2 regions of the Cupriavidus sp. genome follow, and region 1 is predicted to be linked to the other one. Evidence: predicted binding sites of a transcription regulator. Region 1 holds the regulator's gene; the other holds the start of a gene.
What was found. Region 1 encodes FNR, which switches genes on or off when oxygen is low (the NO sensors DNR and NnrR bind a similar motif). Its sites were predicted from a motif close to TTGATNNNNATCAA; they were not measured.
Positions count from the first base shown of each region.

Region 2: ACO550_RS30675 (OmpW/AlkL family protein) is a predicted target of FNR. The motif match lies at 2,120-2,133, and genes of this name have one in related genera.

Region 1 is NZ_DBHKYV010000030.1:65,536-68,637, forward strand. It holds gene ccoG (cytochrome c oxidase accessory protein CcoG) at 1-888, shown strand, start outside; gene ACO550_RS28010 (hypothetical protein) at 931-1,140, shown strand; gene ACO550_RS28015 (hypothetical protein) at 1,137-1,382, shown strand; gene fnr (fumarate/nitrate reduction transcriptional regulator Fnr) at 1,483-2,208, opposite strand; gene ACO550_RS28025 (urease accessory protein UreH domain-containing protein) at 2,294-3,061, shown strand.
Region 2 is NZ_DBHKYV010000036.1:62,048-65,149, reverse strand. It holds gene ACO550_RS30680 (AMP nucleosidase) at 1-1,216, shown strand, start outside; gene ACO550_RS30675 (OmpW/AlkL family protein) at 1,400-2,005, opposite strand; gene leuA (2-isopropylmalate synthase) at 2,378-3,102, opposite strand, start outside.

The DNA.
Region 1 (3,102 bases):
GAGATCCTGCAATTCTCGCTGGGCCCGTGGCAAACCTTCTGGATGCTGTTCTACGCGTTTGCGACGTGGGGCAATGCGGGCTTCATGCGCGAGCAGGTCTGCAAGTACATGTGTCCGTACGCGCGTTTCCAGAGCGTGATGGTCGATCGCGATACCTTTGTCGTGACCTATGACGTGGGGCGTGGCGAACCGCGTGGCAGCCGTTCGCGCAAGGCAGACCATCATGCGGCAGGCCTGGGCGATTGCGTGAACTGCAGCATCTGCGTGCAGGTGTGTCCGACCGGGATCGATATCCGCGATGGCCTGCAGTACGAGTGTATTGGTTGCGGGGCATGTATCGACGCCTGCAATCAGGTCATGGACAAGATGGAGTATCCGCGCGGGCTGATCCGGTACACATCGGAAAATGCGATGCGCAAGAGCCTGTCCGTGACCGATGCACGCAAACGGCTGATGCGCCCGCGCACAATCGTCTACACCATGATCTGGTTATTGCTGGCCGTAGGATTTGTCGCATCGCTGGCCATGCGCACCCCGCTCAAGGTCGACATCATCCGCGATCGCGGCGCACTTGGCCGCGAGGTGGAAGGGCGCTGGATCGAGAACGTGTACCGACTCCAGTTGATCAACACAACGGAAGCGCCGATGAAGGTGCGCGTGCAGGCCGGCAGTGATGAGTTGAAGGGGATGGTCGTCGAATACGATCACACCGCGGAAGCGTTGTCGCCCACATCGAACCGCTTGTTGCCAATCCGGATCCGCGTGCCGATCGACGATGCCAGGCAGGGGACGTACAAGATCAGCGTGACGGTGACCGCCGAAGCGGAACCCGCGCGTGCGGTGCAGATCCGGCAAAGCACGAGTTTTATCGTACCCCGCAATCTGTGATGCTTTATCTGTGAAGCTGGACGATACCAAGAGGAGAGCGCAATGACCCCACATCCCGCCAAGCCCTGGTACAAGGAGCCATGGCCGTGGATCCTGATGAGCGGACCGCTGCTGGCCATGATTGGTTGCGGCATCACGATCTGGCTGGCAAGCACGCATGCCGATATGCCGGTCGGGGATGCCACCCGTCATGGCCTGGTCGTGGAGAAGGTCGATGTTGACCATGCCCGGACACCAGCGAGGCAACCATGAGATTGCGCTGGCTGATGTGGGTGTTATGGCCGGCATTCCTGATGGGAGGCGCGGCAACGGCCGTGGTGTTCTCGGTGGTGGATCCTGGTGATCTCAGTTTTTTCGGGCATCCGGTCGAGGCATCGCGGCAGGCGGTCTATACGGTGGGATTCCTGGTGGCGTGGCTGTTCTGCGCGTTGTCCAGCGGGCTGACGCTGTACACGATGCCGGTGAAGCTCAGCGATACCGATGAACTCGAATAGGTCCGGTATGCATGAAGTGCCTGGGAACCCTGGAAAACGGAAAGGCCGCACCGGATGCGCTCCGGTGCGGCCTTTTGCATGTTGCTCGCGAAGGCGCCGTTCAGCAGGATCGGCTGTAGACCTGCTTGATACCCTCCATATCGACCAGCTTCACATGGCGCTGACGAATCTGGATCAGCCCCGCTTCCGCAAAGCGCGAGAACAGTCGGCTGACGGTTTCGAGCTTCAGGCCCAGGTAGCTGCCGATTTCCTCGCGGCTCATGCGCAGTACGAACTCTGTCGAGGAGTATCCGCGCGCCGACAGTCGTTCAGACATGTTGATCAGGAACGCCGCGAGACGCTCCTCGGCACGCATCGAGCCGAGCGTGATCAGCATCACCTGGTCCTGGGAGATTTCCTTGCTCATCAGGCGCAGGAACTGGCCTTGCAGCGACGGAAGCTGGCCCGACAATACCTGCAGGTCATCGAACCGCACGACGCAGACTTCGGTGTCTTCGAGTGCCGTGGCATCCGATGCGTGCTGCATCTCGCTGAGCCCGTCGAGACCGATCACTTCGCCGGGCAGGTGAAAGCCCGTGATCTGCGTGCGCCCGTCTTCCATCGTGACGTGCGTCTTCAGTGTGCCGAAGCGAATCGCATAGACCGCGGTGAGGGGCTCTCCCATGCGGTACAGCGTTTCACCCTTGTGAACACGAACGCGTTCCTGCACGAGCGTGTCCATTTTCACGAGGTCTTGCTGCGACATGCCCACGGGCAGGCAAAGCTGACCCATGGCACACGTGGAACAGCGGGGCGACATCTCGGTGACGGGAATGGAAGTCAACAATTGAAGTGCTCGTTTTGAATGCGCTTGAAGCGAGGGCGCGATGCAGGCATTTTACAGCGTCGAGTGACGCGGAAGCGAGGAACAGTTGCCATTTGGTGTACTTTTAAGCGTTTTTCTGGTGGCCCTGCTTGGCGGCGTGCATTGCGCCGCAATGTGCGGTGGCATTGCGATTGCCGCGGAGCAGAACGGCACGCGCCGGGTGGCCGCGATCGTGCATCGCTCGCCGCGTAGCTGGTGGGCCGAACTGTGCGTGATGCACGCCGGACGCCTGACCACCTACATGCTGCTTGGCGCATTGATGGGCGCGGTCGGCGCAACCGTGTGGAAGCAGGAGTATCTGCCACTGCAGCGCTGGCTCTATGCGGCCGGCAGTGTGATGCTGGTTCTTACCGGGCTGTGGTTGCTACGCGGGCGAACCAGTCTTGTCAGCTGGATCGAGCGGCTGGCATCGCGTGCCGCATCGCACGTCGTGCGCCTGGCGGGATCGGTGGCGGGATACGTGCCGGCAGCGGTGCGACGCGAGCAGCGCACCCCGCCGATGTTGCGCCGCTATGGCATGGGGCTGGCATGGGGTCTGGTACCCTGCGGCATGGTTTATGGGGCACTCGCCATGGCGCTGCTCGCTGGCAATGCGCCATCGGGTGCGCTCGTGATGGGTGCGTTCGGATTGGGCACGCTACCTAACCTGCTGGTGATCTCGGGGTTGTCTGGCTATCTGCGGCAGTTGTCACGCAAGCCGGTGATTCGGACCGCGTCGGCGCTGGTGGTGATCGGGTTTGGCGCGCTCGGCGTGGCGCGGGCGATCTGGCTTCCTGATACGCTCGCGCAACACGGTTTTTGCGTGGTGTTTTGAATCGACCACAGCGGCGGGTTGCGGGCGGGGGGCGGAATGCC
Region 2 (3,102 bases), on a different contig from region 1:
GTACGGCACCACGGTGACGCGTCCCGACCTGCTGTGCGACTACTATCGTGACCAGATCGAGCGCCTGATGCGCTATCACCGCGTGCCGGTGGTGGTGGGCCTGTCGCGCCGGCCGATTCCGCTGCCGTTTGTCATCGAGGCTTCGACCACGGACATCAGCTATACCCAGGCCCGCGAGCTCGAAGCATCGTTTGTATTGCCCGAACTGAGCCGCATCGACGACTCGATTGCCAACGGCACCTATGAGCCCACGCCCGGTGAGGCCTGGCCGCTCTCGCTGTTCTCTGCCGAACGCGTGGACCTGGCGCTGCAGCGGCTCTATCACTACACGGGCACCGCACCACACCACTTCCAGCGCTTTGTATTGTTTACGAACTATCAACGCTATGTCGACGAGTTCGTCACGCTGGGTCGCAATCTCATGTCAGGTGATGGTGGCGACGGCTATGTGCGCTTTGTCGAGCCGGGCGATATCGTGCAGCAGCTTGGCGAGGCCGAGCCCGATGACGCCTCGCGTCCGCGCGCGCTGCCGCAGATGCCGGCCTATCACCTTGTGCGCGAAGACGGGCTTGGCGTCACGCTGGTGAACATTGGTGTCGGACCGTCCAACGCCAAGACCATGACCGACCATCTGGCCGTGCTGCGGCCGCACTGCTGGCTGATGGTGGGGCATTGCGGTGGCCTGCGTCGCTCACAACAGCTTGGCGACTACGTGCTGGCGCACGCGTATGTACGTGACGACCACGTGCTGGACCACGACTTGCCGCCGTGGGTGCCGGTGCCCCCGATTGCGGAAATCCAGGTGGCACTGCAGGAAGCAGTGGCACGTGTGACGGGTTTGTCGGGCACGGAGATGAAGACGCGCATGCGCACCGGTACCGTGGTCTCGACCGATGACCGTAACTGGGAGCTGAAATCGAAGGCGCTGTACGCGCGCTTCAACCAGTCACGTGCGATTGCAATCGATATGGAAAGCGCGGCAGTGGCCGCCAATGGTTTCCGGCTACGCGTACCGTATGGCACCTTGCTGTGCGTGTCGGACAAGCCGCTGCATGGCGAACTGAAATTGCGCGGCATGGCCAACGCGTTCTATCGCCAGCGCGTAAGCCAGCATATGACGATCGGTCTGGAAGCTATCCGCATCCTGCGCGAGAACGGCGTCGAGCAGTTGCACTCCCGCAAGCTACGCAGCTTCGACGAACCGGCATTCCGCTAGCGTACCAAGGGTTCGCTCCCCTCCAGCAGCTTCGCTTTGTGTGGTTCCCTGCTGTACCACCCCTCTCTCCCACTCTCTCCCCATGAGGGGAGAGAGAGCCGAGACACTACCTTCTGATTCCACTTGGGCGTGGCTTGCGGTGTTGGTGGTCAAACCACCCACGCCCCGAGTTCGTCCGGCGGTTTAGAAGCGATATCCCACCCCCGCACTGAACAGCCAAGGATCAAGGTTGACCGTCGAGACCTTGGCGCCGCCAGCGTAAACGTTGCTGGAAATCCACAGCTTCTTGGCGTCGACGTTCAGGAACCAGTTCTTGTTGAGCTTGTAGTCCATGCCGATCTGCAGGGCAGGGCCCACGCTCCAGTTATCGAGGCTCAGCGTATTGCCGGCAATGTCCGCGCCATAGATGCGCGTCACGTTGACACCGGCGCCCACGTATGGGCGGAACGTGCCATTCGGCAGGAAATGGTATTGCAGCAGCAGGGTCGGCGGCAGATGCTTGAACGTACCGATCTTCGCGCCATCGAGGCTTACGTCCTGCTTCTGCGGAATGGTCAGCACCAGTTCGGCCGCGATATGCGGCACGATGAAGTACGTGACGTCCAGCTCCGGAATCCACTTGTTGTTGACATGGATGCGGTCCGACGCACCGGCCCCGCCAATCGGGTCGGACTTGTTGGCCATGTCCATGTAGGTACCGCGCAGGCGGACCATCCAGTTGCCTTGCGCGTCGTCGGCGGCAAATGCCGGCGCGGAAAGGGTGCCAATCGTGGCGGCGGCGAGCGCCATGCAGACGGCGGAAGCGAGGGGGTTGCGGCGGGGATTGTTTGAAGTGGTCATGTTGGTCAAGCACTAAACATCGAAAAAGTGCGACCAGTGTGTCCCGCGCAGGGATACCTAACCTTGATGCAAGACAAGTGAGGTGCAGGCGACACGCTTTTGGCGCAACGGCGTCGTCAATGCGCGACAGCCCCTGCGCGCCGTGGCTTCTATCCACATGCGGATTTATTCGTGGCGCGCGAATGGCGCCCCCCGTAGGCTGTGCACACGTGGTTGTGCACCGCGCATGTCGTGGGCGTCCGCGAGGACGTCTTTCCAGGTGTGCCCTGTGGGGGCAGGGCACACCGTTTTTCTACTGCGTGCGATTAGCTACGTACGATCTCAGGCTGCCCTGGCCTCGGCGTCGGCCCGTACGTGTACATGGCGGTTGACACCAGATACCACCGCTTTCAGCGACGCCGTGACGATGCTGGCATCCACGCCCGCGCCAAAACCGGTCGGCGAATCGCCCACTCGCACTTCCACATAGCAGGCCGCGTTGGCATTGGCACCGGTAGTCATGGCGTGTTCGTGGTAGTCCATCACGCGCACCGCAAGGCCCAGGCCGCGCGCGAAGGCGTCGACCGTGGCATCGATCGGACCGTTGCCGGCGCCACGCACCCGCACGGGCTGCCCATCGCGCGTCATCTCGATCTCGATTTCCACCGTGCTGTCGCTGGTTGACACCATGCGGTGCGAGACGTAGCGCAGCGGCCCTTCGGCATCGAGATATTCACGCCGGAACAATGCGTAAAGATCCTCGGCGCTGGCTTCAAGACCGGTTTCGTCGGTCATCACCTGCACCGAACGGCTGAATTCGATCTGCAGGCGGCGCGGCATGAAGATGCCATGCACCTGCTCCAGCAGGTATGCCATGCCACCCTTGCCCGACTGGCTGTTGACGCGGATTACCGCGTCGTAGCTGCGGCCCAGGTCCGCGGGATCGATCGGAAGGTAGGGCACTTCCCAGATCGCATCCGGCTTCTGCTGGGCGAAGCCCTTGCGGATGGCGTCCTGGTGCGAACCCGAGAACGCGGTGAAGACAAGATCGCCAACATAGGGATGAC